3 regions of the Peribacillus sp. NPDC097264 genome follow, and region 2 is predicted to be linked to each of the others. Evidence: riboswitches for the same ligand, from Rfam matches in the RefSeq annotation. Region 2 holds a riboswitch; each other region holds the start of a gene.
What was found. Region 2 has a riboswitch for S-adenosylmethionine ahead of ACQKL0_RS12695 (methionine ABC transporter ATP-binding protein). Riboswitches for the same ligand answer to the same signal wherever they lie in the genome.

Region 1: linked by a shared signal. The riboswitch ahead of ACQKL0_RS17285 (bifunctional homocysteine S-methyltransferase/methylenetetrahydrofolate reductase) and the one ahead of ACQKL0_RS12695 (methionine ABC transporter ATP-binding protein) in region 2 are both predicted to bind S-adenosylmethionine.
Region 3: linked by a shared signal. The riboswitch ahead of ACQKL0_RS00085 (5-methyltetrahydropteroyltriglutamate--homocysteine S-methyltransferase) and the one ahead of ACQKL0_RS12695 (methionine ABC transporter ATP-binding protein) in region 2 are both predicted to bind S-adenosylmethionine.

Annotation. Positions count from the first base shown of each region.
Region 1 covers NZ_JBNNSR010000011.1:85,780-93,038, forward strand. Annotated here, with positions in the region: gene metH (methionine synthase) at 1-284, opposite strand, end outside; gene ACQKL0_RS17285 (bifunctional homocysteine S-methyltransferase/methylenetetrahydrofolate reductase) at 277-2,124, opposite strand; SAM riboswitch class I at 2,231-2,329, opposite strand; gene ACQKL0_RS17290 (MOSC domain-containing protein) at 2,441-3,082, opposite strand; gene ACQKL0_RS17295 (phosphatase PAP2 family protein) at 3,569-4,243, opposite strand; gene ACQKL0_RS17300 (Ku protein) at 4,334-5,176, opposite strand; gene ligD (DNA ligase D) at 5,314-7,176, shown strand.
Region 2 covers NZ_JBNNSR010000007.1:88,400-95,658, forward strand. Annotated here, with positions in the region: gene ACQKL0_RS12660 (YheC/YheD family protein) at 1-832, shown strand, start outside; gene ACQKL0_RS12665 (YheC/YheD family protein) at 836-2,203, shown strand; gene ACQKL0_RS12670 (YheC/YheD family protein) at 2,254-3,396, shown strand; gene ACQKL0_RS12675 (YheE family protein) at 3,457-3,660, shown strand; gene ACQKL0_RS12680 (hypothetical protein) at 3,719-3,910, shown strand; gene ACQKL0_RS12685 (hypothetical protein) at 3,940-4,164, opposite strand; cobalamin riboswitch at 4,393-4,594, opposite strand; gene ACQKL0_RS12690 (MBL fold metallo-hydrolase) at 4,690-5,511, opposite strand; SAM riboswitch class I at 5,838-5,947, shown strand; gene ACQKL0_RS12695 (methionine ABC transporter ATP-binding protein) at 6,017-7,033, shown strand; gene ACQKL0_RS12700 (methionine ABC transporter permease) at 7,020-7,259, shown strand, end outside.
Region 3 covers NZ_JBNNSR010000001.1:11,383-18,641, reverse strand. Annotated here, with positions in the region: gene ACQKL0_RS00100 (amino acid permease) at 1-661, shown strand, start outside; gene ACQKL0_RS00095 (CaiB/BaiF CoA transferase family protein) at 865-1,971, shown strand; gene ACQKL0_RS00090 (hypothetical protein) at 2,144-2,668, shown strand; gene ACQKL0_RS00085 (5-methyltetrahydropteroyltriglutamate--homocysteine S-methyltransferase) at 2,705-3,808, opposite strand; SAM riboswitch class I at 3,892-3,991, opposite strand; gene ACQKL0_RS00080 (PTS transporter subunit IIC) at 4,207-5,244, shown strand; gene ACQKL0_RS00075 (hypothetical protein) at 5,256-5,390, shown strand; gene ACQKL0_RS00070 (hypothetical protein) at 5,452-6,489, opposite strand; gene ACQKL0_RS00065 (hypothetical protein) at 6,788-7,234, shown strand.

The sequences.
Region 1 (7,259 bases), on a different contig from region 2:
TTAAGTTCATATGCAAGCGTGCTTAATTGATATTCTTCCAGCACTAAGCTTGTGGCACCAAAGGTATTAGTCTCTATAATATCGGCACCTGCCGCTAAATATTTTTCATGGATGGTTTGAATGATTTCAGGACGGGTTAACGATAAATACTCATTACACCCTTCGTATTGTTCTCCACCGAAATCCTCGGCCGTTAAATCTTCAGCTTGAATCATGGTGCCCATTGCTCCATCAAGAAGAAGAATCTTTGATTGTAATTGCACGTTAATTTCCCTTTTACTCATGTCCTGCCACCTCAGATGTTTGTTTACGATCATGATCCTTAATATATGTAGTAAGTTCCGCTGTCATTTCATAGCGTAAGAAAGGCGTTATTAAGTAAATTCCCTTGAACCTCTCTTGGGCTGCGTCTACCAATTCCCTTGCTATATTTATAGCTTCAATCCTTGATTTTACTGGATCAGCTCCCGCTGAGGCCATTGCTTTCCGTACACTGTCAGGTAATTTAATCCCCGGTATTTCATTATGGATGAATTCGGCATTCCTCGTACTGGTAAGGGGCATTATCCCCATGAAAATCGGTGTTTCCAAATGTTTTGTCGCCTGATAGACTTCTTCTATTTGTTCTACTGAATAAACTGGCTGTGTCAAAAACGAATGAGCACCGCAAGCGATTTTCTTTTCCATTCTCTGAACAGCCTTATCGAGATATTTCACATTTGGATTAAAAGCTGCGGAAATCTTGAAATTAGCCCGTTTCCCTAGACTTTGTCCGGAATAGGAGTAGCCCTCATTGAATTGCTTAACCAGACTTATCAAATCGAATGAAGATAAATCATAGACAGACGTTGCCCCCGGGAAATCACCAATCTTAGAAGGATCACCAGTGATAACTAAAACTTCATCCAGCCCGACTGTATGCAACCCCATTAAATGGGATTGCAATCCAATAAGATTTCGGTCCCTGCACGTAATATGGACCATCGGATTCACCCCTAATTCAGCCTTTAATAAATTGGCTAAGGTCGAATTCGATATCCTTGGTGAAGCAAGTGAATTATCAGCTAAAGTAATGGAATCCACCCCAGCTTTTTTCAAGGCTTCAGCTCCTGCCATAAACGTTTCGATTCCTAACTTTTTCGGTGGATCAAGCTCAACTAGGATCGTTCTATCCGTTTTTGCCTTTTCATGAAGAGCTAATTCTTGTTTTTGGTTATTCACTTCAATAATTTCTATATGTCGAGCTTTCGTAATTTTTTCCTTGACTGGCGCTAAAGTGCCAATCATTTCGTTCACAGCTTGTATATGTAGTGGTGTCGTACCACAGCAACCCCCTATAATGGTTGCTCCTTGTTTTCGTAATTCGAGTGCACTTGAACCGAAATATTCTGGTTCCGCTTTATAGACCAGTCTCCCATCCACATAATCTGGAAGACTTGCATTAGGATAGATGGCAATCGACGCCTGCATAGGCAATTTCACTTCTTCCAGTGCCCTTATCATATGATGGGGGCCCAGACGACAATTCACCCCAACCACATCTGCACCTAGGTACTCTAGCTTTTGAAAAGCTTCATTCAAATGAAATCCATTTTGAAGATTTCCAAGTTCATGCATCGATACATTTGCAATAATCGGCAGGTCCGTTTCCTTTTTAGCAATTTGAAGTACCGTTTCAAGCTCTTCAAAATCATAGAATGTTTCAAGAAGAATTCCATCGGGATCTTCCAGAAGCAAACTGTATAATTGTTCTCGAAAACCCCGTTTTATTTCTTCTATACTTAAATCCGATTTACGTATACTACGCTGGGCCCCAATTGTACCAAAAACATAAGCCTTCCCTTTCGCTACTTGTTTAGCAATGCTGACTCCTTGGCGATTGATCCGACTGACTTCTTCCTCCAGCCCATACCGTTTCAATTTATTGAAATTGGCACCATATGTATTGGTTTGCAGAATATCTGCACCCGCTTCTAAATAGGCCCTATGTATAGACTCAATTTTATCAGTATTGGTGCAATTTATTTCCTCATAACATTGATCGATTCCATAGGAGTACAACAACGTACCCATCGCGCCGTCTCCAACTAGCATTCTTTCCTTCAATTCACTACGAAAATCCAATTAGTACACCCTCTCTTAAAAACACTATGGTTTTTGTCAGTTTCTATGAGTGTGAGAGTAAAGAAAAAAAACCTTCTCAAAGAAGAAGGCTTTTTTCGAAACATTCTCCTCATCTATCAAGCTCTGCTTGCTGGATTTAGCACCTTTGCCTAGGCTGGTTGCTGAGGTTTCATCGGGCCAGTCCCTTCACCTCTCTCGATAAGATTTATTAAGTTTAATTTTCTAAACATTTCAAAATTTATTTATATTTAATTTACATGAATCATCTGATAATTTCAAGAGTATATTTATCATTTTTTCATTTTCTTCAGACTTTTTAACGATACATCCTTTTAGAAAGCAAGGCTCCCCATTCTTCCGACAAGGATTCAATGGAAAGCAAGGACATTGCCCCCTCCTCCCCATCACGCTTATGAAGGATGACATCCGTTGCATAAAGTACCGTAACCTTATCTTGAAGCCGATCCAATAACACGATATCATCTTGTTGGCCAATTACCCCTTCTTGTATAACCCTAGCAAAATAGCCAGTTAGATTAGTGTCCATCACCAATTTCAAAAACTCTGGCTCTTTGTTAAAGTGGGAGATGGTCGAGCAAGGAATACGCCCCTGTGTAATCTGAATAACGGTCCCGCCAATGCTATAGATATCGCCTATAAACGTTTGACGTTCAGTCATTCCAGCAATCGTCAAATTCTCCCCAAATGCAGGGATGGAAAGCTGCTTATTGAATGTTCGATTCCATAAATCATAATGCTCAAAGGGATAAAAACATAGTGCACGGTCAGGCCCTCCATGGAACTTTCTGTTACCCACTCCATCCCTATCAATCCCTGATTTTGTTACGGTGATATAGTCGATGGCCTTCTTATCCATTGCCGTTTTGATCTTTACCCCCGAAAGCTCCTCCTCTTTTGGCATCCCAATTTGAAGAGACATGATTTTACGATTTTCCATTGGACATCTTCCATTTCTTTTAAATTTCCAGATTGCAATAAAGAAACATTCTTTATATTCAATCTATTCAATTATTTGATTATACCAAAAAAAAAGCAATAACCTCTTTACTAGGTATAAAATTCGATGTGAAAAGAGAATGATATAAAAATAATCCCTTTGTTTTAGTAATTTAGTTGCTATTTCCAAATTAATTATGATAGAATATGAACACAATATATAGTCGAAAAAGACAATCCGTCGCCTATATGTTGATTCACGATTAATTTCCTCATTGTCGCTCTTTAGGGGGCGAATTTTTTTGTCTCCTTTTAAAAAGGGTGGAAAACTGTAGATCCTTACTAATTATTTATACCTAACAAGTAACTACCAAATTGAACAGGAGATCTTCTTTTAATGAAAATTTATAGGTGCGATCATTACTTTCCTCACAGTACACCACTTTTTTGATAATTTTGGTGATTTTCTTATGCCTTCATTTTCCCCTTAGCTTCTATTTTTTCGCCCCTTATATTCCAGGTATCGTAACAGCCATGCCGATATCGTTAGCCAAGCAGCTCCGGCAACAAAACCTGCCACAACATCGCTCGGGTAATGCACCCCTAGATAAATGCGGCTCCATCCAATGACCAATGAAGCCAAAAAAGCCAAAAACCATATAATGCCGTTCATATATTTACTTTTGACGATTCGTAAACATACAACTGCAATGCTTCCGTAAACGATAACCGAAGCCATAGAGTGACCACTAGGAAAACTATATCCGGAAACGGATAATAATGGAGCGATATCGGGTCTTTCCCTTTGAAAAAGATATTTTAGCCCCCAATTAAATACCCCACCCATTGCTGAAGTGATTATTAAGTATAAAGCAAGCTGTTTTCTTCTGTATAAGGCCAAAATCAAGGCAAATATACCAATTAGTACGACTATCCATGTCACCGACCCAAAAAATGTGAGCGTAGTCACAAAGCTGATAAATTGTTCACTAAAGGGCACTTGGATGAAATTGATAAGGATTTTATCAAATTCGATTAACTCCCCTTCCTTCAGTTCTTCCACAATTTCAATAAAAATGAAAAAATAAACTAGGATTAAACCAGCCATCATGGCAATATAAAGAAGTTTTTTTGAAATATGTATGCTAAAAAAGTTATGCATTCTCGGACACCACCTTTTCCCTCATTTACCACACTACCTCTAGGATAAAACAAAAAAAGCCTAAGCGATATGACTTCGCTCAGGCTTTTTTTACGCTTGTTTCTTTTTAGGCTCCGCTCTTTTGCGTGTCGTCTTTTTCTTTACAACCATTTTCTCCGGCTTCGTCCTGTCAATGGACGCTTGTAAAGCTGCCATTAAATCCGTCACATTATTGGCCACGGGTTCTTTAGATTTTGCTGTAATGGTTTTCTCGCCAGTTTTCTTTGATTCAATCAATTCAAGCAAAGCTGTTCGATAATCATCTTTGTATTTAGTCGGATCAAACGTCGATGTCAACTGATCAATTAATAATATGGCCGTATCGATTTCTTTTTTTGCAATGGCATCATTAGCAGGAATATTAGGAACGTCGGTTGCAGAACGAACCTCATCAGGGTAATGAATGGTTTCCATCAACAATGTGTTATCCACGACCCGAAGGATAGCCATTTGTTCTTTGGAACGAATGATGATTTTAGCGAGACCAACCTTGCCTGACTCCAAGAGTGCTTCCCTCAAAAGAGAATAGGCTTTTGTACCGCCATCGTTTGGAGACATATAATAGCTTCGGTTGAAATAGATTGGATCAATTTCCTCTATTTTAACAAAATCAATGATTTCCACTGCCTTATCTTCATTTTGTTTTTTTAATTGCTCAAGTTCATTGTCTTCTAGGACAACAAACTTTCCTTTTGTATACTCAAACGCACGAACAATATCATCCTTGCCTACTTCTTTCTGGCAAACTGGACAAACCTTTTCATATTTTATCGGTGAATGGCATTCCTTATGCAAAGTTCGTAAGGATATATCCTTATCTTCCGTTGCCGCATGAAGCTTTATCGGGATATTCACCAAACCAAAAGAAATGCTGCCTTTCCATATTGTATGCAAATTCCTCACCTCATCGTTGATTAATTGATTCACTATTATTATCATTCCCATTTCTTTCAAAAAAATTATATCTCAACTCTTAAAATTAAGATTTTATGGGGAAAATACTAATAAACGCATTGAACGGAGGGAAAAATGTGGTAAAACCAATGTTGCCCACCTATCATCCAGAAGCTCCTTGTTCTAAGGAATGGATATATGAAGTCAAATATGATGGCTTTCGGGCCATTTTAACGATTGAAGAAAGTAAAGTGGCAAAGCTGACGAGCCGGAACGGAAAAGAGTTGCTGCCTCTTTTTCCGGAAATCGGTGAATTCCTAGAAACCTTGAACCTCGAAGGTATACTTCCCCTTCAACTAGATGGAGAACTAGTTTGGCTAACCAATGAAGCCAAGGCAGACTTTTCCGAGATACAGTGGCGTGGACGTTTGAGAAACCAAACATTGATATCCGAAGCTTCCACTCTCTCCCCATGCCGATTCATAGTGTTTGACTTACTAACCTTAAATGGAAAAGACATTACCAAACAAAACTTGTCGGAACGGAAAGCTATGTTGAAGGGCTTAGGAGAAAAACTTCATTTCCCAGAAAATCCTAGCCCCCATGAAGAAAGCCCGATCCAACTGATTGGAAACTATGATACTGCAAATGAAGCGATGAATAAGGTCATTCTCATGGACGGGGAAGGGATTGTAGCCAAGAACATCAACAGCATATGGCACGAAAAACGTTCAACCTCCTGGATCAAGGTGAAAAATTGGAGGGTAGTCCCATGCTTTATCACCGCTCTTCATAAAGAAAACGGATATATTTCAATTTCCGTTTATAAAGACGGTGTAATCACCCCGATTGGGAGCGTCAAAAATGGCATGAGTGCCCAGGATAAAACCATTTTACACGAATTGATAAAAAAAAATGCCGTAGAAGAGAATGCTAAGTTCTTTTACCTCCATCCTTCCATTTGTATCGAAGTGCAATTTCTGCATGTTCATGAAGAAAATGAATTACGGGAGCCTCAGTTTTCCCAGTGGCTGTTGCAAACGATACCAAGTGAATGTACTTGGGAGAGGTTCCTTATCAGTCAATTTACTTTTCCGGAGTCGGTCCATATAACATCACCAGATAAACCGATTTGGGCATTTAAGGATAGAAAGGTGATAAAAGTTGAATACCTCCAATATTTACGGGAGGTGTCATCTCATTTCTTGCCTTTTCTAGCCGACAAACTTCTGACAACGATTCGTTACCCTCATGGCGCAATGAACCCTGAACGTTTTTTTCAAAAAAATAAGCCAGAGTATGCGCCCCCATCGATTCAAACGTTCCTGAATGAAGACATCGAGTATATGCTATGTAATGAACTGGAAACATTGCTTTGGTTTGGCAACCAACTTGCCTTGGAGTTCCATGCACCATTTCAGAAAGCTGGCTCTACTAAACCAGATGAAATTGTATTGGATCTTGACCCTCCCTCGATTGAGTATTTTAACTTGGCGATTCATGCCGCTCTTGAAATAAAGAAAGTCTTGCTTCCATTACATATAGAAGCATTCGTAAAAACTTCAGGAAATAAGGGATTACAGATTCATATTCCACTACCGGAAGATACTTTTACTTATAAAGAGACACATATTTTCACTGATTTTCTTGGTCAATACTTAATAAGCTCCTTTCCAAATGACTTTACCTTAGAGAGAATGAAGAAAAATCGAAAAAATCGACTTTATCTCGATTTTGTCCAACATAGTGAAGGGAAAACCATTATCGTCCCTTATTCCCCTCGTGGAAATCATTTCGCCGGGGTAGCCACCCCCTTATCATGGGAAGAAGTGAATGAAAACCTTAGACTGGAAGATTATACAGTGGAAACTGTACCTAACAGGATCAAAAGGTTGGGCTGCCCCTTCAAGAATTACAGGCAGATTGATAACGGCCCAGCATTTCTAGAGGTTTTATCCTTCCTTAAACAACAAAAGGGGCCTTATAAGTCCAAAAAATAAAACAGGTGAAGAAAAACGAATCGTTTTTCTTCACCTGTTTTTCTTTTTTTATAATAATTTACTGATTTGACAGCCTTTTGTCC
Region 2 (7,259 bases):
GCATAATGATATACGTGAGAAAATAAGTTGGTTAAAAGAAAACTCGAATTTTCTTGGGCTTGGCCTCCCTGGCAAATGGGATGTTTACCAAACATTGAAAACCAATCCCCTGCTTCAAGCCTTTATCCCAGAGACGGAGCGGGTCACGACATCTGAGCAAATAATCGAGCACATGGAACGCCTGGAAAAAATCATCATTAAGCCCGAGTTTGGATCAGGCGGTCTTGGCATTTACCTTCTGACGAAAACTAAGGAAGGCACAACCGTCTCCATGACCAAAAAAGGAACGAAATATGACCGCCAATTCGAATCAAAATCGCAACTGAATAAATGGCTACAGCACTTATTAACTCGCTATAGTTACCTATGTCAACCTTATTTAGAATTGAGCAACCAGAAGAACGAACCATTCGACTTACGGATTTTGCTTCAGAAAAACGAAAAAAACCAGTGGCTGGAACGGGGGCGGGGCATTCGTCTTGGGAAACAAGATCATATCACTTCCAATCTGACGACTGGCGGAGAAGCCTTATCGCTTGAAGCCTTCATGAAAAAGAATCCTGATTCCATCCCGGTAACCGTCGAACAAACCATCCAGCATATCCTCCGGACTCTCCCTGTGGAGACGGAAGGCGCTTTTCAAAGGCTATTCGAACTTGGAATCGATTTAGGCATCGATAAGGCGGGGAAAATTTGGATCTTGGACATTAACTCCAAGCCCGGAAGAAAGATCATCCAAACACTCCAACCAGAGTCCATGAAAGAAATTTATCAAGCCCCGTTCAAATATTGCCAATATTTATCCGAACATCTTCTGAAAGCAGGTGAATGACCCATGCGAAAGACATACCCTGCAGAGATTGCCAACATCCCCGGCCACGTCCTTTTTTATCCGTCTGACCTTGGGGAATTGGGGGATATCGAATTAATTTATTTTGGGCAGCATTCCTGCCCTGCAGCCGTCAAGCCAAATCCAGCCATCAAGCAATCAATCGTACTCTCGAATAGTCTTGCAGATTCTTTGATGTTCAACGAGATCGATACTCCCCTTCATTTATTTATATACGGGAAGAGCCTTCATATCGGCCCGCTCATTGGAATTTTCTCATCAGGCTTCACAGGCATTTCCAATAAACCGCTTGGGGAACGTTCCGGCTTTTTTTCAAAATTACTGTCGCTCAGTCAAACAACCGGTTGTATCCCCTTTGTTTTCGGTGAGAATGTCATCAATTGGGATCAAGAAACGATTAAAGGATATGTCTATGAGAAGGAAAACTGGCAGATCAACGAATTCCCTTTTCCCAACGTCGTATATGACCGGCTTCCCAACCGAATGACGGAAAACCGCGAGGGGCCAAAGGAAGTGAAGCAAAAGTTCCAAAAGGAATATAAGATTCCTTGGTACAATCCTGGTTTCTTCAATAAATGGGATGTTTACGAACGGTTGAATGCGGATGATCGGGCTTTGCCATTTTTACCGGAGACCTACCCTTTTCAATCTCTATCCGTCGTCGAGACGCTTCTGTCGCATTATCGCCAAGTCTATATCAAACCCATTCATGGTAGCCTTGGCCTCGGCATTCATCAAATTCTGTATGATAAGCATGAAAATGTCTACTATTGCCGGTATAAAAATGAGGAACAGGAAAACAAATTACAAAAGTTCTCCACACTCGAATCCATCCTCAAACATGTATTTCATAATCGACCGCTTGAGAACCTGATCGTTCAACAAGGCATCCCGTTAATCCGCTCTTCAAAGCGGCCAGTGGATTTCAGGGTCCATACGAACAAGGACAGCAATGGGGTTTGGCAAGTGACGGCCATCGCCGCAAAAGTTTCCGGGGCTGGCAGTGTGACGACCCATATTAAAAGCGGCGGGGTCATCAAGACGGTTGCCGAACTATACGGAGATGACGAAGAAGCTAAACGGATCGAGGAAAAGCTATCAGAGGCCGCTCTTATATTAAGTGAAAGCATCGAGGAGCACCTAGATGGCATCATAGGAGAAATCGGCTTCGATTTCGGATTGGATAAAAAAGGGCAAGTATGGATGTTCGAAGCTAATTCTAAACCAGGCCGTTCTATCTTTTCCCATCCAAAGTTAAAGGAATTTGAACTTTTAACCAGGAAGCTCAGCCTTGATTATGCCATTTATCTTACCGAACAGACGATTTCACAAACGATTGGTACACAGAAATGAACATTTTTTATGATGTTCCCTCTGAGAGATGGAGCCATAACGAGGAAGATATGCAGCTATATGCGGGAGCCGCGAATGAGGAAATCCCTTTTAAGCAGGACACCCAGGATCAGGCACTTTTTCCGATTACTTTATTTCCGGGAAACCGGGTGCTAGTCGTTGGTATCTTGACCTCTCTAGATCCAAGGAAGGAATCAGGTATAGGGGGGAATTTGACGCTTTTTCAGAATTTATCTCAATATTTATCGAATCATGGGATATTGGCCTATGTATTCACGGTTGAATCCTTGCTTTCCAACTACATGAAAGGCTTCATCTTTTCTTCACAAACGAACACATGGAATGAGGTAAAATTACCACTGCCCGATATCGTTTATAATCGCATTCCCAAAAGGGGATTCGAAGCATCGGAAAGTTTTCAAGAACTCCTTTCCTTTTTTAAAGAACATCGCATCACTTTATTCAACCCTCATTTTTTGGATAAGTACTTGATGTACGAAGCATTGACGGAAGATGGATCTCTAGCCCGCCATCTTCCATCGACCATAGACCTATCCGACCCTACCCAACTAGCGGACTTCTTTCATTTCCACAAACATATTTATTTGAAACCATGCAAAGGAAGCCAAGGTAAGGGCATCTACACCCTGCTAGAAAAACCTGATGGCACCCTCCAATTCAATAGCCTGAAACATCAGGAATTGTACCCTGATTTCTCCGCGTTTTGGGAAGCCAATAAGGCGTCGCTCAAAAAGAGGGGGTATCTGGCCCAACGAGCGGTCATTCCAAAGAAACTGAATGGACACCGATACGATTACCGTATTCTTGTTCATTATGAAAATGGGTTTTATAAAGTGACCGGCAAGGGCGTGAGGATGTCGCAAACCCAGGAAATCACAACCCATACGCCAAGGGGGGGAAAGCTTTTTCCCTATCAGCAGCTACAAACGAGGCCGTTAAACAGGAAGTTGGCGAACATTGCGCAAAGATGTGGAATCATCCTCTCCAGGAAGTTTGGCTTTCTTGGGGAATTCTCCATTGATATCGGGGAAGATACATCCGGTGCTCTATTCATTTATGAAGTCAATTCAAAACCCATGCAATTTGATGAAGAGGAAATTGAAGCGAGCCGCCTACTACATTTAAAAAACCTGTTCATTGAATTAACTTTTCCGAATCACATAAGAAAATAACCTCCATCCTGCTTTTTCCATTATAATGAAATGAGAAACAGCGATATGGAGGTTATACATATGATTACACATTTTCAATGGAAGCCGCTGCACAAGAATTTACCTGGCTGGAAGATTTCCTTTTACTTCAATAAATTGGCCGTCCAAGCCCTCTATCATAAAGATGGGTCCATCGAGTGGTTAACCAATCCGCCTGAAGAATCAGAGGAAGAAAAACTTAAGGGCATGATCCATGATTTAATGGTGTATCACGTGTACGAATAAACAGAATAAAGAATCCCTCTTTGGCTAACACTATTAAAAAGCCAAGGAGGGATTTCATTTGGATAAAGAAAAGATTACATTTCTGAAGGATACCGAGTATGACGGTAAGGATTCTGTATACCTCGATATCGATCGTATCATCAATGAAGGACTTGCTGGCGGAAACGTCTATGAAGCCGCGGACACCTTGAACATTGAGGAAGCCCATGACTTTCATGATGAAACGGAACCGAACATCAATAAAGATTGAAAACAAGGGCTTCCCTTATGGGCGGCTCTTTATTTGATTTCTTGATAGCCGAATATTTCTAGATTCACTTGGCTAAAGGCTCTTTCAAGATTTGCTTCGTATTCTTTCCTATCTTCTACGTTTTTGCCATGAACCTGGATTTCCTCAATCAAGCTTGCTCGGCAATCATCTAAAGATATCATTTCTTCCACACAAAAGTTACGCATGATTTGCGCTTTTAAATAGTCCGTAAAATGCTCAACTGTACCAAACAATGATATGGCCCCCTATGATAGCTGTCCTGTCTAATTAACAGGATTCTTTTTGAATGTTGTCCAATATGGACTTGTAAAAAACAAAAAACAACTTCCCATTCAGAAGTTGTTAGAGTGCAAACGAAACATAACAAAAATGACCATGATTCCCCATTTTTCTACAAAAATAAGAAAGCATGTTCTTGCTAATTTTTCGCACTTAACACCCCCTATCCTCGTAGGTTTCTGGCGTTGTGCTAAAAACGGGCAGGTCTCCTGGCTCATGATCATCGCTTTTCGAACCTTCCCATCTTTTCTTGCAAAAAAGACAGTGGCATTCCTTCGAATCGCTCTCATTTACAGTTGCGGGACAGCGTCGGATTCTAACCGACTTCCCTTTTAAGCAGATAAGCTACACTTTCTTATCTGCACCCATTTCTAGACGAAATACTATTTTTCAGTTTAACTGTATCAAATTTTCACTAGGATTACAATGAGACTCCTGCCTTGTTCTTGGGCCCTATCTATCCTCTTTCCTCTTATTCATCATTTCTTCCTGTCCTCTGAATACACCCTACTCTCTTTCAGGATCGATGTAATGATATGCTCCGAATCCCATTCATGACCGGATATCTCGATAAGCGGATACCGATTAGGCAACACGTTTTGCTGAATTTCATGGACTTCCAATCCTTGATCATGCAAACGCAGAATTTCACCGCGCAGATTTTCCAAGTAACTGAGCTTTCTTTCAAACATTTCCTTTCCGTTCGGGACATATCCGGCATGGCAGCAAAAGACCTCTTTAAAATCATACTGAAGCAGTTTCTTGATGGATTCCATGATGACCGGGATAGATTCTTCCCTTAAAACTAGCTTCGTTTTCGGCGTTACAAACAGGTCACCCGAAAACAGCATGCCATTACTATGGTTCAGGTAAACCATATGGTCCCTCGAATGCCCTGGCGTAAAGATTGGCTCCCATGTTTGAGTGCGTGAATGGACGACCCCTCCTAATGGTTCTGCCTTGAAGGCATCCCTATCTCCCCAAAAAACTCTACGGTAATCGGGATATTCTGCATCCTTTGCACAAATATCGAGGGACATCGGATGAATATAGATGGGAACGTTCCTATGTTCCTGTATCCATGCGGCCCCACCCGTATGGTCCTCATGATAATGCGTCAGCGCAACCATATCGTAATCAGCGGTTTCAAAGAATGGAGTAAGTTCCTTCAACAAGATTTTTGCCCCCGTATCAACTAACATGCCATCGGTTAAGAACACATTCACGCTCATGCCTGATTTGTTTCCTTCCGGTGTCCCTTTTACGCAAACCACATCATTTATCGTTTTCATTTCCAGCATGACTTTCCACCCCAATCATTTTTTTGGAAAAACTCATCATCCTTTATTTTCTAATTTACTTACAATAAATGTATTATCTCTCCATACTTTTTACAAGTATAATATTTTTTCTAATGATGGGAGTGATCAAAGTCCATATTCTTACGCAGACAGGCCATGTAAGATCCGGGACGTTCCGTGTAACTTAGCAAATGGCCACTATAATCTGGGCAAGTAGATCGTTCGATTCATAATCTTGATAAAATTCAAAAAATAATTGACATTACTGTATTTAACAAATAATATAGATTATATTAAAAAAATAATAAAATACTAAAATAGTAATTAACTTATCAAGAGTGACTGAGGGACCAGGCCCTATGACGTCCGGCAACCGCCCCACATCGGGAATGGTGCCCCTTCCTGCAGAATGAAATACCATTCTGAAAGATAAGACGGGATATAATTTCGCTGCCTCTTTCTGAATGATAGAGGTAGCTTTTTTATGTATAAGGAGGATAGCATCATGATTGAAATTCGTTCAGTTCGAAAGGAATATATCTCGAAGAATACCCGAGTTATCGGAGTGGATAATGTATCTTTAACCATTCAAACGGGAGAGGTTTATGGGATTGTCGGGTATAGCGGCGCGGGAAAGAGTTCATTGATTCGCTGTCTGAATCTTCTTGAGCGTCCGACCAATGGTAGCATCATCATCGATGGCGTCGACTTAACAACCTTATCAAGCCAGGAGCTTCGCAAACAACGCCAGAAAATCGGCATGATATTTCAGCATTTTTCCCTAGTCAGTTCCAAAACGGTTTTTGACAATATCTCCTTCGCCTTGAAAGCCGCCCATCAACCAAAGGAGGTCATTACTAACCGCGTGCTGGAACTATTGGATATCGTTGGCCTTCGTGATAAAAAAGATGTTTATCCGGCTCAACTCAGTGGCGGACAAAAACAGCGGGTAGGCATTGCACGGGCCTTAGCGAATGACCCTACCGTCCTATTATGTGATGAAGCGACATCAGCCCTTGATCCAACCACTACGAAGTCGATCTTACAGTTGTTGAAAAAGATCAATAAAGAACTGGGCATCACCATCGTGTTGATCACCCATGAAATGGAAGTGGTCAAGGAACTGTGCCATCGTGTCTCCGTCATGCAAGATGGACGAATTATCGAAGATGGCCCTGTTTATGAAATATTTTCCCAACCCAAACAAGAACTGACTAAGCAGTTCATCAGCAGCGTGTTGGATTTTGAACTTCCTCCCCACCTTATAAGGGAAAACAAAGGAACGATTATCAAAATACAATTTGAAGGGCAAACCGCTGGTGAATCGATTCTCTCGGATACTCTACAAAACTATTCTGTCAGAGGGAATATCCTGCACGGGAAAATTGAATATATCCAGGATGTCCCTCTAGGAATCTTGATCATCGAATTGATTGGTGAGCCTGAAGAAGTGCAAGTAGCCCTTGAATACATAATAAGCCGGACCCAATCTGTGGAGGTGTTAAAGCATGTCACTGCTTGATTCCATCATCAATATTTTACCTGACCTTAATAAAGCCTTTCTGGAAACGATTTATATGGTCGGAATTTCCCTTGCGGTTGCCCTCCTGATTGGACTGCCTCTAGGAGTATTGCTGTTTACGACGACCAGGAATTTGTTCTTTGAAAATATCACGTTGAATCGATCCCTCGGTTTCGTGGTTAATCTAGTCCGCTCGATTCCGTTTATCATTCTTTTAGTCGCTTTG
Region 3 (7,259 bases), on a different contig from region 2:
TTCAAGTTTACAAGGCGAGAATGTTATGGTCAGCCCATTTACGCTCATATTTGAGAAAGCGGGAGTAGCCTTTGCGGCTTCCCTGATGAACGCCGTGATTTTAACTGCGGTATTATCTGCGGGGAATTCAAGCTTATATGCCTCTACCCGTATGTTATATTCGATGGCTAAAGCCGGGCAAGCACCCCGGATTTTTGCCAAACTGAACAAACGAGGGGTTCCAGTGGCGGGTATGATCTTAACATGTGCCATCGGAATGCTTGCCTTTTTGGCTTCCATATTCGGTGATGGCACCGTATATCTATGGCTAATGAACGCGATCGGGATAACGGGATTTATCTTCTGGCTGGGCATTTCCATAAGCCATTATCGCTTCCGTAAGGCATATGTGTTACAAGGGCATTCATTGGATAAGCTGCCGTACAAGGCTTTATGGTTTCCAATCGGGACGATATTTGCCATTACGATTGGAATGGTCGTCATCTTGGCTCAAAATATCCAAGCGTTCTTTTCGGACCATATCGATTGGGGAAGTGTGGTGGCGGCTTACTTAGGAATCCCTCTTTTTCTCGCCCTCTGGTTTGGGTATAAACTGATTAGGAAAACGAGATTCGTTAAGCTCGAAGAAGTGGAAATTAATTTTGATGAAAAGTATGACTGAAAACTTCCGGACCATGTTCACAGACATGGTTCCGGTTATTTTATTATTTTAAATTGAACATGTACCAATGTTAGTCGCATTGAATTGGATGTGAATGTTGTTTTGCAGGAAACGAAAGGGTGGAAGAAGAATGAGTATAAAAGATAGAAATCCCAACTGAGGAAGAATGCATCCATTTGGTAGAAAAGGAAGGTGCATGAACGATGACACTACTGACCAATCTGAAAGTGCTAGACTTTTCGACACTTTTGCCAGGGCCATTCGCTACGCTCATGCTTGCAGACTTAGGAGCGGAAGTGTTGAAGGTTGAACGGCCGGCCAAGGCTGATACATGGGGAGTCGATCAATATTTGAACCGTTCAAAAAAATCGGTTGCCCTTGATTTGAAACGGCAGGAGTCGATTGATGCCGTAAAGAATCTAGTGAAGGAATATGATATTGTCCTTGAACAGTTCCGGCCGGGTGTCATGGATCGGTTGGGGCTGGGATACGAAGAATTAAAACAAATCAATCCAAAGTTGATTTACTGTTCGCTTACTGGCTTTGGTCAGACTGGTCCCTACAAGAATCGTCCAGGTCATGATATCAACTATATTTCGATAGCGGGGTTGTCCGGTTACTCAGGTACGCAAAAAGGAGGACCTGCAAAAAATGGAACACAAATAGCCGACCTTGCAGGAGGCTCCATGCATGCTGTCATCGGGATTTTGTCGGCAGTCATCTTCCGGGAGCGGACGGGTGAAGGTCAGTTCATCGATATTAGCATGACCGATTGCAGCTTTGCTTTGAACGCGATATCTGCCCCCCTACATTTACAGGGTGGATTGGAGCTTGAACCGGAAAAGTTGGTATTGAATGGCGGAACATTTTATGATTTTTATGAAACGAAAGACGGCCGTTACTTCTCGGTTGGAAGCTTGGAGCCATCATTCCGTGAAGTGTTATGTGAAGCAATCGGACAGCCTGAACTGTTCGAGTTAAGCATGAAGCAAGATGCGGAAAGTAGCATCCAATTCAAAAGGATCATCAAGCATGCATTTCTTGAAAAGACATTTGAAGAATGGCAGGGCATATTCGAAGAGTTCGAGGCTTGTGTCGAACCGGTGCTGACTTTTTCTGAAGCGACCAATCACCCGCAACTGCAAGCGCGTGGCATGATAGTCGAAGTGCCCGATGGAGAAGGAAACATGCAGAGGCAGATGGCTTGTCCCATCAAAACATCGGTCTTCACTCCAGAGTATAAACATGTTGGGATGAAGCCGGGACAAAGTAATGATGAGGTCTTTGGCACTCTTGAATTGGAGCGATAGCAACGGATGGACCGGCAGATGATCTGCCGGTTTTTTGTGGGTTAAAGGGGGAGTCCCTTAAGACATGTGAATATTTACTAGTTATAACGTATCCACACCGGGTAAGAGAGTATCATCCTTCGAATAAGGACTTGTCTGTATACACCAAGCTCAAATAAGGAGGATGATTGGCATGTTCGGTTTGTCTGATATCACTAAATTTCTCTTTTCCTTTTTTCTGATTTTACCGGTTGTCACGCTCATTCATTTAGGTGGGCATCTATTCTTTGTCACGCTATTTGGCGGTACGGAGAAAAAAATCAAGATCGGATGTGGAGAAAAGGTTTTCTCCTTTTGCAATATAGAAGTGAGAAAATACTACTTTTGGAATGGGCATTGTGAGTTCAAGGGATTAAAATATGATAATAAGTTCACGAATAGTTTGATTTACTTAGGGGGAGCCCTCTTTAACCTAATTAGCATGTTGTTGATATATAGTTTGGTTTATCAGGGAATCTTGGAGAAGTCGGTCCTCTGGTACCAATTCATATATTTCTCTTTCTATATTATGTTCTTTTCCTTATTTCCGATGTATTTTTCCGATGGGTCGCCAAGTGATGGAAAGGCCGCAGAATTGACATTGAAGAACCAGCTCGATGATAAGGTGACAGATGATGTAGTGGGGAAGAAAGAGGATGAGGACGATCGATGTTGTTGAATAAAGGGACGAGCATAGGCTCGTCCCTTTTTGTTCTTATCCCCATACTTCTTTGGCGACATCCACAACGAATTTTAACTTTTCCCATTGCTGCTCTTCCGTTAGCTTGTTGCCAAGATGTGTGGAAGCGAATCCGCATTGAGGGCTTAAGCACAAGTGTTCATGTGGCACGAATTGTGCCGCTTCTTTAATACGTGATTTAACGGTTTCTTTATCTTCAAGTTCGCCATTCTTCGAAGTAACCACGCCAAGAACGACTTGTGCGCCGTCATTTGGAATGTGTTCTAATGGTTTAAAATCCCCTGAACGATGATCATCGTATTCCAAGAAAAATCCATCTACATTTTCCTTGGCCAATAGAGTTGGGGCGATACGGGCATAGCTGCCTTCAAAAGCCCAAGTCGATTGGTAATTTCCACGACAAAGGTGAGTCGTGACAACCAAATCCTCTGGTTTTCCCTCCAACGTCCCATTAATCACGCGCAATGCTAAATCGATTAATTGTTCCCTTGTATATTTCCCCTCTTTGAACTGGAAGTCCGGAGCGGAAAGCCTGGCTATGTATACATCATCTAATTGTAAATAACGTACACCGGCATCGTAAAAGGCTTGTAAAGCATCTTGGTAGGCTTTGATAATATCTTTTGCATAGTCTTCGATGTCAGGATAGATTTCTTCATTATGGACACCTACCGCAAATAATTGATTGGGACTAGGGATGGTTTGTTTCGCCACAGCCCGTCCGTCCACGATTTCATTAAACTCAATAAAGTCTTTAATAAAGGGGTGATCTGGGTTGAAAGAAATTTTTCCTGTATTCCGAACGTTATAACGTTCTGTTTCAATTCCATCAAAGGTGAGACCTTTTTCCGTGACATACCCTTCGATTCCATTTAAATGTTCCAAGAAGTCAAAGTGCCACCAGGTGCGTCTGAATTCCCCATCAGTCACTGCCTCTAAACCGATTTCTATTTGCTTATCGACGATACGCTTGATTTCCTTCGTTTCAACGTCGCGTAATTGTTCTGCGGTAATGATTCCTTCTTTCCGTTGCTTTCTTGCCAGATGTATACTTTCTGGTCTTAATAGACTTCCTACGTGGTCGGCTTTGAATGGAGCTTTCGTTAAAGTGATAGACATGGTAGATTCCTACTTTCCTTATTAAAATATAAAAACCTCTTCTTTAAAAAAGAAGAGGTATAATCAGCAATGCTTATATTCTCTTCTTATCTTCAAGTTGAACACTTCTGGAATTAGCACAGTACAGTAAAGTCTGTTGCTGAGGTATCAAAGGGCCAGTCCCTCCACCTCTCTGGATAAGAAAATGAACTATTCAATTAATTACGACTATACAGGTAGTATTAGTAAAGGTCAATAGAAAACAGATAATTTAGAATATAAGCGTTATTAGAAAGTAGTTTCTCTTAGTTTAAATACTTTTATACACTTTCGCGGTGAAGTATTAAAAAAATCCTTTGACTATTGTCAGAATATTTCTTATAATTGTGTACATTACAGCGAGATAGGGGATTATTCAGATGAGAGATTTTTTTAATAAATTATTAACGGGGATGAGCATAGGGATTGTCGTTTCATTAATTCCGAATGCTTTGTTAGGGGAAATACTTAAACTATTGATTCCACATTTTCCCGTGTTACAGCATATATTCGATATCACCGTTTTCGTGATGAGCTTGTTACCTGTCATGATTGGGGTGATGGTCGGGATTTCGTTCAAGCTACCATCCATTCAAACGGCCAGTATCGGGATCGCGGCCATGGTCGGAAGTGGTGCCATCCAGAAAACGGCTGACGGTTTATTTGCCCTTAATGGGATTGGCGTTGTAATCAATACCGGAATTACCGCGGCATTGACCGTATTGTTCCTGCAACTAATTGGCGACAGATTAAAGGCGTATGCGATTCTTTTGATGCCGACTTTAAGTATCTTGGTACCAGGAATGATTGGATACTTCATTCTGCCATACGTAAAATCCGCTACGGGACTATTAGGAGTCGGCATCGCTAACGTGACGTCCTTGCAGCCCATTTTGATGGGAGCCATTATTTCCGTTATCTTCTGTCTCATTATCTTATCTCCCATTTCAACGGTTGGGGTGGCGACGGTCATTATGCTCTCAGGTATAGGATCGGGTGCGGCCAACCTAGGAATCGTGGCAGCTGGTGTGGGCCTAGCCATTGCAAGCTACAAAGCGAATTCATTAGGGACGGCTTTAGCCCATGTGTTGGGTTCCCCTAAGATTCAAATGAGGAATTTCTTCATGAAACCGAAAATTGCGTTTCCCATGTTAATCACGTCAGCTATTCTTGGTGCGTTGGCAGGTTTGTTAAACATACAAGGGACCCCATATAGTGCTGGATTTGGTTTATCGGGATTGGTCGGTCCCTTGAACTACATGAAACTGGCGGAAGGCGGATGGATTTTCAGTAACATATCCATCATGGTCATCATTTTCTTCATTCTTCCGGTTGTGTTGAACCTTGTACTAATCTACGTTTTCTCAAAGAAATTAAAATGGATTAAAGCAGACGACTATACCTTGCATTTTGAATAATACGAGGGTAAATGAAAGAAGCAGCCAGGCAAAGGGACCTGGCTGCTTCTTTTGATGGTGCGGCTATTTTCAAAGGGAATGTACGTTTAGATCTAACAGCTGCGAATCCACTTACCTTCTTTACAGGTAAGGACATCGGTTGTTGACAATAGAAAGAGCCACAAACCGAAGCGTATCTGGACGGTTTGTGGCATCATTCTCACCCCGTCATGAGTTGGTGGATGGGGTGAAGGTCTCTGCGATATGAGAGGTGATTGGACCGTACTTTTCCTGTTCGCTAGCGGGATAGGTAATGATAAAGGTAGTGCCGACCTGATCATTAAAGTAGTATTTCTTATAGATAACGTTCCCATTTTCTTCGTAGGAAATGACATACCAATCGTCTGTAAGTCGCTGATAGGCGATTTCTTCTGTGATATTTTTCAAAGCATCTTCATAATACATTTCAATCGTTTCTTCATCGTTGATTACATTCGTATGGCTAGCAAAGGCGGTAATTTCAAATTCCTCATTATAGAACCTGGCTCCATCACCATTGGTTGGTGGGGTGTCCATATTTAAGCCTTTGGGATAGTACATGGAGAACCCATAACGGCCATTTTGATATAGTTGGTACGCAGTTTTTTGACCGTCGGCTTTTTCTACGGTTTTCTTATCTTCAGTTTTCTTTACTTTCTTTTCTTCTGGTTGCGTTTCTTCCTGGTCTTTCAGGGCAAGATCGACTTGTTCCGTAAGTTTAGTCAACTCGGATTGATAGCTTGATAGCAATTCATCCGACTCCAAGCTTTTTTCTAAAAGTCGTAATTTCTTTTGTGCTAAACTGTAATTTTCTTTTGCTATCAGTTCTTTCACCAGCTTCATCGTGTCTTCAAACGAAGAGGTTGTTTCCTGATCAGCAAGGACTTGTTCTTTTAGTTTTTTAGCTTCGGTCTGCAACGTGTTCAATGTACTTTTATTCGTAATGACGGCATTTAGAGATTCAAGGGAAGTATCAAATTCTTTTTCTTCATATGCAGTGACTGCAGTATCCATATGATTTGCCTGATCCAAATAAGCGGAGGCATCCTCATCTCCTTCTTTCTCCTTTAAGGCTAATTCGAATTGGATGGCTGCCTGATGATAATCCCGTTTTCCTAGATATTCGATTCCCTTATCCATAGCATCCTGATGGCTATCATTTGAACATGAAGCAAGGACGAATAAGCAGAGGAGGATAACGGTTAGTGAAAGGCCTTTTTTTATCATGTAATCTCCTATTCTATCGTACGGTATTTTAGTGCGAATTAATTTTACCAGAATTTGAACGCTGTGGGTGGTTTTGCAAGACGAATACAAAATTTAAATTATTTTGTTTGAGCGGTCATTCATCTGTCATCCCGAGTGGCATTTTTTTATTTAAAGGTGGTCAACTGTTAGAACAGAACAGATACTGATAAAATATGGTAAGAGGGAGTGAAGGGGCGGTAATGGGTCGTTCCGCAATTACCCAATTCGGAATAAGATGATTCAACGGAGTTTTTGCATAGGGCAAGGGAGGGAAACCATGTTTGATAAATTCAAGGATATAATAAATAAGGCTACAACGGAGGGGGTTTCAATCCCCATTACGGCAAAGATGATGGCAAGTTTAATAGAAAAGAAGTCAGGCGAAGAAGACATTGTTGTGCATATTTCACCAGAGTATATCGTGCTGCGCGGGACTACAGAGGTGAAGAAAATGATGTTGAAGAAAAAGGTTGCCTTCACCGTCACCTTGAAACCGGTGCAAATCGAAAAAAGAACGATTCTGTTTCAGCTTGTTGGGATGAAACCGGTTAATGTTAATTTCATCAACCATAAACTGTTTAATAAACCACCATTCTTTGAATATCATAATCGGATGATCAAAATTGATTTTAACGCATGGGATATGGTGAAAAAGGTACCGGTCGGGCAGATTAAGTCATTTGAGCTGGTTGAGGGTGCCATGAATATCAAATTGGCTCTTTGACTATCAAAAAACAACAAAAGGCCTA